Regions from separate parts of the Paenibacillus sp. LBL genome, predicted to be linked through region 1. Evidence: riboswitches for the same ligand, from Rfam matches in the RefSeq annotation. Region 1 holds a riboswitch; each other region holds the start of a gene.
What was found. Region 1 has a riboswitch for cobalamin ahead of M2277_RS11040 (ribonucleoside-diphosphate reductase subunit alpha). Riboswitches for the same ligand answer to the same signal wherever they lie in the genome.
Positions count from the first base shown of each region.

Region 2: another riboswitch for cobalamin. It lies ahead of metE (5-methyltetrahydropteroyltriglutamate--homocysteine S-methyltransferase); the one in region 1 lies ahead of M2277_RS11040 (ribonucleoside-diphosphate reductase subunit alpha).
Region 3: another riboswitch for cobalamin. It lies ahead of M2277_RS25770 (ABC transporter substrate-binding protein); the one in region 1 lies ahead of M2277_RS11040 (ribonucleoside-diphosphate reductase subunit alpha).

Region 1 is NZ_JARXYU010000003.1:609,726-613,005, forward strand. Features, by position in the region: gene M2277_RS11040 (ribonucleoside-diphosphate reductase subunit alpha) at 1-1,592, opposite strand, end outside; cobalamin riboswitch at 1,782-2,013, opposite strand; gene M2277_RS11045 (MTH1187 family thiamine-binding protein) at 2,371-2,676, shown strand; tRNA gene M2277_RS11050 (tRNA-Thr) at 2,784-2,855, shown strand; gene M2277_RS11055 (N-acetylmuramoyl-L-alanine amidase) at 3,103-3,280, shown strand, end outside.
Region 2 is NZ_JARXYU010000002.1:425,331-428,610, forward strand. Features, by position in the region: gene metE (5-methyltetrahydropteroyltriglutamate--homocysteine S-methyltransferase) at 1-1,479, opposite strand, end outside; cobalamin riboswitch at 1,626-1,829, opposite strand; gene M2277_RS07010 (glycoside hydrolase family 88 protein) at 1,914-3,119, opposite strand.
Region 3 is NZ_JARXYU010000017.1:54,368-57,647, reverse strand. Features, by position in the region: gene cbiB (adenosylcobinamide-phosphate synthase CbiB) at 1-67, shown strand, start outside; gene M2277_RS25775 (histidine phosphatase family protein) at 58-792, shown strand; cobalamin riboswitch at 945-1,149, shown strand; gene M2277_RS25770 (ABC transporter substrate-binding protein) at 1,399-2,406, shown strand; gene M2277_RS25765 (FecCD family ABC transporter permease) at 2,403-3,280, shown strand, end outside.

The DNA of each region.
Region 1 (3,280 bases):
ATGTCGATAACGTTATCCAGCATACGAACCTGGATAGGAACGAGACGCTCCAGCACACCGGCCGGTACAGCGCGAGCCAAGTGGATGGAATTCAGGTTGCAGACAACGAAATCGCCAGGGATTTTGGAAATAACGATCCGGGTTTGACCATCCTTTGTTACCAACTCTTCTTGCTCGACAACGGTTGGAGATTGGTTCTGCATGATCTCGGTGCACAGGTTGGATGAGTAAATCATGCCATGTGCAGAGTTCGGGTTCGCACGGTTTACCGTGTCGCGGTAGAACATGTACGGTGTACCCGTTTCAAGCTGGGATTTCATCACGCGTTTCATAATGTCGATCGCTTGTACCGTAATACGCGGCAACTGCGGGTTCGCCACGGCTTGTGCATATTTTTGACGGAACTCGCCATCGCCTTGAGCTTGATCATAGAAGTCTTCCAGGCCAAGCGAACGGCCGTTCTCGTCTTTCCAGCCCATGATCTTCTTCACTTCATGAGGACAGAACAGGCTCCACTCCTCACGGGCCTCTACAGCCTCCATAAACAGGTCAGGCAGACAGATGCCATGGAACACGTCATGGGCTCTCATACGCTCGTCACCGTTGTTCAGCTTCAGATCCAGGAAGGACAGAATATCTTTGTGGAACACATCCAGATAAACCGCGATGGCTCCTTTACGAGTTCCCAATTGGTCAACGCTTACGGCAGTGTTGTTCAATTGGCGAATCCAAGGGATAACGCCGGAGCTGGTGTTCTTGTGACCGCGGATATCCGAGCCGCGTGCACGGACTTTACCGAGGTACACGCCAATGCCGCCACCCATTTTGCTGAGACGGGCAATATCGGTGTTGGAATCGAAGATGCCTTCCAGAGAGTCGTCAACGGTATCAATGAAGCAGCTGGAGAGCTGGCCTGCTACTTTTTTGCCTGCATTGGACATGGTCGGTGTGGCAGCTGTCATGTACAGGTTGCTCATCGCCCAGTAGGCTTCTTTTACAAGGTCAATACGTTTGTCGGCTGGCTCGTTGTGCATGAGGAACATTGCGATTACCATGTAGCGTTCTTGCGGAAGTTCCATGACACGACCGTCAAAGTCGGTTGCCAAATAACGCTCAGCCAGTGTCAAAAGACCAATGTAATCAAACAGCAGATCGCGGCTTGGATCGATGCATTCGCCGAGCTCTTCGATTTGCTCCTTGGTGTAGCTGGTCAGAAGATCCTCGCGATAGATGCCCTTCTGTACAAGCTCTGTGATGAGCGGGTAGAAGGCACCGTAAGGCTCTTCCGGGTAGGCTTTGTATCGGCGGTTGGTGGCCGCTTTTTTATATAAAGAGGTCAGAAACGAACGCGCAGCTGCAAACTTCCAATTCGGCTCTTCTTTTGTCACAAGCTCAAGCGCGGACATCGTGAAGGCGCTGCTGATTTCTTCGCCGGTGACTTGCTCACCGCGCAGTTTAGCATTTACGCCGCGAAGCAGGCGCTCTTTATCAAGCATGTCCAATCCTTTCAGATTGCGGTCGGCATAGACAGAGAGGCGTATTTCATCAAAGGCGAGCTGACGGTTGTTCGGTTTAACTACGAGCTGGGGCATGAATAATTCCTCGCTTTCTTAGGGGGAAATATGAAAAAGGACATCAAAAAAACATTTTCTAAAACCCGCAGGCTTGAAAATGTCCGTGCGCTGTGATTCGTGAATGACGTTTGACATAAGCCCTTGAAGGGGCCTGATGTTATGTACAGACGCAAGTTTAACGAACACTTACCTAATGTCCCGTAGGTTGGTGTTGGCTGCGTACAGGCAGGTCTCCTGACTCGGACTTTGACAAATCGGAGCCTTCCCCAAGACCTTGATGAGGTCCGCCAGAAGAATATTCCATGATTTGGTTCGGCCTGGATAGGATAATAGCCGAGAGCCCTTACAGTGGCGGGACCGTGATGGATTTACACCATGCTTCCCTATTAAGCCGGACCGCCTTATAGGTTGTTCCGGCACCTATACACACTATATTTGGTTGTTGTTTATCTAATTTAACCCAATATATTGTGTTTGTAAACCATATTCTTAAAATTGAACGCAAAAAGAATTATAGCAAACGAGCGGTCATTGTGCCAGCTAAGAAACTGTCAAAAGGCCATAACATTTCCTGGATTGTGACCGAATGCGACCTTTTCTGCACACATACCACGTATATTATCGTTTTGACAAAATACGATAGTTGCGTACTGGATCTGTGGTGGAAGGAGCAGACTATTTTTTATTGTGAATAGCGAGTTAGGGGCTTTGATATGAGTGATCAGAATTGATATGATATCTGTGTCTGGAGATTGAAGAGTTCTATATATGAGATGTTGCGAGGGAGGTTTTGGTATTGGCTATAGCGGAAGTGACGGTGATTCCGATTGGAACAGCAACAACGAGCTTAAGCTCTTATGTGGCCGAGATGCAGCGTATATTGAAACAACAGGACGGGATTACATATGAGCTGACTTCGATGAGCACCATCATAGAGGGCGAGCTGAATATGATCTGGCGAGCGATTGAAGCTCTGCATGAGGCGCCATTTCTATCTGGAGCCCAGCGCGTATCGACTTCGGTCAAGATTGATGACCGCAGGGATCAAGTCTCCTCCAGCAAGCAAAAGATTCAATCGGTGCAGGAAAAATTAGGCGGATAATCTTGCTTATTGCAAGGGATGTTCCGGCTAGGCTGGGACTTGTATTTTGCTGCTAAAGTATTATAATAATTTTGCTGTTCGTGGAGGCTTGTTTTCGAACCACATATGCTGGTGTAGCTCAGGGGTAGAGCAACGCACTCGTAATGCGTAGGTCGGGGGTTCAATTCCCTTCACCAGCATGTTCATTGCAAGGAGATCATATCCTGATTTCTGGCTGGAATGATATAAAAATGGCGCCGCAAGGCGTGTTTTTTGTGCCCCTGGGTGATCCGGGGGCTATTCCTGTTAAGGAGAGAGCGCCCTATCATTCGGCATTTTATATCATATATTACATAGTAAGCGATTCATATTATTCGAGTTTGTTCGTGGCCTTCGCTGTCGAAAAGATGAAACGGGCTGCGGCTCGGAAAGATGAGGTGAAGGGAGATGAAGAAGGTATTTATTGATCCAGGCCACGGTGGAAAAGATACCGGAGCGACTGCTCATGGTCTGTTGGAAAAGGACATCGTGCTAGCGGTGTCCCTGAGCGTAAAAAAACGGCTGGAGGCCGAGTACAATGGCGTGCAGGTGCTGCTCTCCAGATCTGCGGATGTCTTTCCTACGC
Region 2 (3,280 bases), on a different contig from region 1:
TTCAAACTCCCCGTGAACGAGAACATCCAGGCCGATGTCTTCTTGAATCTCAATCCAGGCGCGAGTTTGCTCGGCGAGGAAGGTTTCATACTGCTCGGCAGACCATTCGCCACTTCTCCAGTTCTTCCGGGCCTGCCGAACTTCGGTCGACTGAGGGAAACTTCCGATGGTTGTGGTAGGGAGGAGCGGGAGATTCCATTTCTTCTGCTGGGCTTTGCGCCGCTCTTCAAACGACAGCGCTCGAGTCGGATTCAATCCGACAACCTTGGACGTTTCTTTCTGTACCTGTTCGTTATTCCGCAGCGATGATTGATTCATGGCGGCTACGGCCTGGTTATGCTCTTTCAGCTGCTCGGAAACGGATTCAATCCCATTATTATTGAGCGCGCTAGTGAGCAGCGTCAATTCGTCCAGCTTCTCATTGGCAAAAGATAACGCCTGGCGAAGTACGGGGTCCAGCTTATCCTCATAAGCTGTGGATACGGGAACATGGAGCAGGCTGCAGCTCGGCTGTATCACATATTGAGAAGGCTTCACCTTTTGGGAGAGGGTGTCCAGCAATTCCAGCTTGGCATCGAGATCTGAACGCCAGATGTTACGCCCGTCGATAAGACCAACCCCCAGTACCTTATCCTCAGGAAATCCGTGCTTGAGCAGCTGTTCGGTATTACCATCCAGGCCGTGTACGAAATCAAGCCCGATGCCTTGCACTGGCAAGGAGATGATCTCTACATAATGGCTGACCGAATCGAAGTAGGTTTGGAGCATGATCCGGATCGCCGGAGCCGCTGCATGAAGTTTTTTGTATACGGATGATACAAGCGCCAATTCATCTTTGGTTAATGAAGTAACCAGAATCGGTTCGTCGAACTGCACCCACTGAACACCTTCCTGCTCCAGCTCCTTCAGGATTACCGCATACAGATCCGTGAACTGGTCCAGCAAGGACTCGAATTGATCCGGGGTGTAGCCTTTAGACAGCTTAAGGAAGGTATAGGGACCGACAAGAACAGGTTTACCTTCGATACCTAGCGAGGATTTGGCTTCACGGTAAGCTTTTAGCGGCTTGTTGACCGTAAGATGTGGTTTGGCATCCTGAAGTTCCGGTACAATGTAGTGATAGTTCGTGTTAAACCATTTGGTCATCTCGCACGCGGCAGCACCATGACTGCCGCGAGCCATGGCAAAATAGACACTCAGCGGTACAGGACCACCATCGTACTTGAAACGCTGTGGCACCAAGCCAAACATCACCGACATGTCGAGCATATGGTCGTACATTGTAAAATCATGAACCGGAATAAGGTCGATGCCTTTCTCCTGTTGAATGCGTAAACGGTCCAACCGAATGTCGTCCAACTTGGATAGAAGTTCGTGTTCCTCAAGCTTGCCGCTCCAGAAGGATTCCAATGCTTTTTTCCATTCGCGATTTGCTCCGATTCTCGGATAGCCGAGATTGCTGCTTTGAACATTTGCCATCAATATCTTCGCCTCCACCAACATATTTAAATGACTGAATAAAAAAAGACGCCTTTACCCCGATCAAAATATCAAGGGTAAAGACGCCTCCGTTGTGTACATACGGATGCTGCGATCTTTAACACCTCCCTATCTCCCGTAGGTAAGCAGTGTTGTCAGAATAGGCAGGTCTCCTGGCTCCAGAATCAAGGTCTGCCATGGCCTTCCCGATCAAAAGCTGATCAGTGGCATCATCCGATGGCAAACTCCTCTGTTACAGTGGCGGGACCGCGTTGGTGTTGCACCAAACTTCCCTTTTAAGCTGAAATTGAAGAGGCTTCAACATCAGCACCTATTCCCATTAATTAAATTTGATTGCTGAGTATCAAGGTACAATAAATTCCATAATTATGCAACCTATTTAAATGGAGGTTGTCTTACGCAAAAAAACCGGATCAGAAGATCCGGTTTTTCCATCCCATTAACTTGGCAGCGGCCTCAACATAATAGTAATCGCCATAGATCAGGGAGACGTTGATATTTTGGTCACCAGGCCGATGGCCTGTTGCCTCTTTCAGTATGCCTTCATAATTCGGATCATCCCATTCAGCGTAACGAGTCGTCAAGGAGTCGATGATGCGCAAGGCACTTCTGCGGTACACCGCGCTTTCGGTTTGCGGTACCTGATCTGCGAGTTCAAACAAACCCGAAGCAGCGCAGGATGCTGCTGACGAATCTCGGGGTTCTGCCGCAATGAAGAGAGATTCAGCTGATTGATGGGTTGCTGCTGTTGCGGGTGTTTCCAGCTTCTCGGGTTCCGCACGAAAATCCCAGAGCGGTATGGAATCCTCCTCAAGGGACGCGACAAAGAAATGCGCCACGCGTTTCGCGGCGTCCAGATATCGGATATCACCGGTATACCGGTACGTGTTGGCCATGCCATGCAAGGCCCAGGCAGCACCCCGGCTCCAGGCGGATTCGGGTCCCAGTCCTTGTCCTCCGAGCGCTTCCATGAATTCCCCGGTGAACGGATCAAACCGACAAATGTGCCGAACGGAGCCGTCCGGTCTTATAAAATGCTCCACTACCGTATTGGCCTGCTCTCTGGCAATATGCGCATATCTCGGATCACCTGTCTCCTCGGAGGCCCAGAACAGGAGGGAGAGGTTCATGGTGGAGTCAATGATGGACCAGCCTTCATTCCCGTGATTCCAGGAGGTAGGTTTCACCTGATTCCAGGCACGTATAAACCGTCCCGCAGGATTGTATCTTCCAGCCAGCAGGGTAGCGGCCAGCACCCCTCTGCGCCTGGCATCCTGATCCCCGGTCAGCTTATATTTGATTACGGCCGTCGGCAGAAACTGAAAGCCTACATCATGATGAAAGTTGCTCTCTGCAATAATGGCCTGCTCAAGTCTCATGTCCCATTCCCAAGCCCATTCCTTATACTGCGGCTGTTTGGTCATATCATACATAATCCACAGCATCCCCGGCCAAAAACCGGAGGTCCACCAATCGATCCGGGTGGAATCATAGATCCCGTTCTTGGTTGCATGGGGAACCTTGTCTGCCAGCTGCTCCGCCATGCGTGATAGTTTGGCCTCGAGTCGTTCCCATAATAACGCATAGGATGCGATCGCTTCCTGCTGTTGTCCGTTCATCGTAACCCTCCCAGAACTTATGGTATAGATCGGCTGATTTTTCGTTTCTGCTGAGACCTATTGTTCCATAGAAAGGCGATAAATTCTATACGCGGAGCAGAAGAACTATTGAAATAACAAGCCGATGCTAAAAAAACACAAGCAGCCTTCTGCACCTAGAA
Region 3 (3,280 bases), on a different contig from region 1:
GTTCACGGTACTCGGCACAGCGGTGCTGGGGCTGATTACAGCAGCCGGAGGTGCGTTATGGCTGTAAGCCTGAACCTGTATCTTGTTCGTCATGGCCGTACGCAGTGGAATGAGGAACGCCGTTACCTGGGTCACGAGGATCAGGGGGCTCTGATGGAAGGGTTGGAACAGCTGCTTCCGCTGCGGGAGGAGTTTCGCTCCAGGCATTTTGCCAAGGTCTATTGCAGTGATCTCCTTCGTTGTAGACAAACACTGAACTGCATCCTGCCGGATTTACATATGCCCGGCATTACAAATGAGGTCGAGCTTGGCAGCGTTATTCCCGGTGTCTGTTATGACAGGAAGCTGCGGGAGCTTGATTTTGGCGATTGGGAAGGGAAAACCTACGAGGATTTGAAGGAAAATGCGGCTTATCGGCGCTGGATCGACAACCCGGGAACGGTTACGCCGCCGAGCGGGGAGAGTTGGCCATCTTTTTGTTCCCGAATTGAGGTTTTTCTGGCCGAAATGTATCAGGATATGAAGGGGTTATTGTCGATGCAGGAAGGCCCCGCTATTCTCTTGGAGTCAGAGTCAGAGTCAGAATCAGCGGGCCACGATACCGAGACTCAGCCGGGGGTGCTCGATATGGACGTGCTTGTAGTCACCCACGGGGGCGTCATCCGGCAGATTGCAGCGGCAACCCTCCCGGATACAGAATTCTGGGCTACGTCGGTATCGCCGGGCGAGGTGCTCCAGCTGCAGCTGGCCTGGGACGGAGCACGCTGGCGAGGCGTAAGGGTAAACGAATAAATGAAATCGTACGATTTTGGTGCGGAATGAACGATAACGGGAAAAACCAATATCGTTAAACCCTTGAAACGAGCGAAACTTCCAGTTGTAAGGCGATGGTTTATCGCCTATAATCTTGTGCAGAGAAACCATGCTTGGCCTATCATAAATAAATTCATATTGTTTGCGAGGGTCCCGGACAGAAGAGGTTATTCATGTCTTCTGCCGGGTTAATAGGGAAGCCGGTGCAAGTCCGGCACGGTCCCGCCACTGTGAAGCAGGGACTTCTCCACATGCCACTGAGCGTCAGCGCTTGGGAAGGCGGGGAAGTCGTTACAGCCTGTAAGTCAGGAGACCTGCCCTTAGCGAATGAATGACGGTCCTTCGAGGAGAGGATTACGTTTTGCAGTCCCGTGCGGACGGCAGTTTAAGGCGCTATCTGTGAACGGTTATCCAGGTGTCCTTATGTTAAAACGTAATCCCTGAGTCCTTATTTACGAGGAATCAGGGATTTTTGCTTCTTTGGAGTATGACGATTGACGTTTTTCTTCCTGCTCAGGGGATCGGTTGAAGGAATTTAGACGTACAGCGCCAGGTTCTCAATTATGTTTAGGGGGATTTGAAGAGATGAAAGCAATAAACAAAACATGGTCCGTACTTCTAGTAGCCATACTGATGGCTCTGGCCTTGATCGGCTGTGGCGGGGAAGAAGCGGCACCGAAAGAAACCACGCCGCAAGCTGCACAGGAGCAAGGGCAGACTAACGAAGCGCCAGCCGACTCCGGTGAGGAGCTTAAGACCACGTATCCATTAACGGTTAAGGATTCAACCGGGGTTGAAATGACGTTTGATAAAGCGCCGGCTAAGATTGCATCCTTGACTCCGTCCGAGACGGAAAAGCTGTTTGCTCTGGGTCTGGATGAGGAAATCGTAGGCGTATCGGATAATGACGATTATCCGGAAGCTGCGAAATCCAAGCCCAAATTGGGCGGATTCCAAGTGAATGAAGAGGCTATTATTGCAGCTGATGCCGATGTGGTGTTTGCCGCTTCGATGAATGCACAGAATGCCGAGAAACTGCGTGAGCTTGGCGTAACCCTGTTTGTCAATGATCCGAAAACCATCGATGCCGTGATGGAGAACATTGAGCTGATCGGACAAATTACCGATCGTCAAGCTGATGCCAAAGCGGTCGTAGATCAGATGAAGCAGGAACTGGCATCCGTTACGGAAGCTGTGAAATCCGTGAAGGATGAAGACAAGAAGAAGGTGTACGTCGAGTTCTCCCCGGGATGGACTGTAGGCAAAGGCGAATTTATGGATGAGATCATCACTGCAGCCGGTGGTGTTAATGCAGCTGGCGATACGGAAGGCTGGTTCGAAATCAGCGAAGAAAAGATTATCGCTGCGAACCCGGATGTTATTCTGTACACGGACGATGTGGTTGATGAAGCGACCAAAAAAACACTGGATCAACTCATTAAAGAGCGCGGAGGCTGGGATCAGATCGAAGCCATCAAGAACGATCAGGTCATTGCCGTAGATGCCAACCTGCTGAGCCGTCCGGGTCCCCGCGTTACGCAAGGACTGATTGAAGTGGCGAAGGCTGTTTACCCGGAACTGATGAATCCATGAGTAAAAAACTTGCAGGATTCGGTGCGGCCGGCGTTATCCTATTGCTGCTAACCTTGGTTGTCAGTCTCGGAATCGGATCCGTTCACCTGCCTGTGAGAGAGATTGGGGCGATGCTCCTGCACCGGCTGCCGGGGATCGGCGATTCCATCCTCCCGAGCTGGGAAGCTTCATCCGAACAAATTCTGATGAAGGTGAGGTTACCGCGGATTTTGCTGGGGATGCTTGTTGGAGCTTCCCTGGCGGTAGCCGGGGCTGCCTTTCAGGGCGTATTGCGTAATCCGCTGGCGGATCCGTTCACGCTCGGTGTATCCTCGGGTGCTGCGCTTGGCGCAGCATCCCTGATTTTTTTCGGGATGGAATACTCCTTTGCCGGAGGTTACACCCTGCCGCTTGTAGCATTTCTGACCGGAGCAGGCACATTGTGGGTTGTTCTGCTGTTGGCAAGGGATCAAGGAAAGCTGCCGATTCACGGACTGATCCTGTCCGGGGTGGTCATGCAGTCGTTTCTGGGCGCCGTGGTTTCGTTTCTGACGGTGATGTCCAAAGATACGGTAAACCAAATCCTGTACTGGACGATGGGGAGCCTGAGCATGCGCGGATGGTCGTATACGGCCATCCTTTTCCCGTATTTTATCGTGGGATTCGCGTATTTATGGAGCCGGTCGCGGGCGCTTAATATTTTGTCGCTTGGGGAACGGCAGGCCGCTCATATGGGATTGAATGTGGATCGCCTGAAGACAAGCGTACTGATCGTAGCTACCCTGCTTGCCGCCGCTGCCGTATCGGTCTCCGGCGTCATTGGCTTCGTGGGGCTTGTGGTTCCGCATATGATACGCCTTATCACAGGCTCCGATTACCGTATCATTGTCCCTTT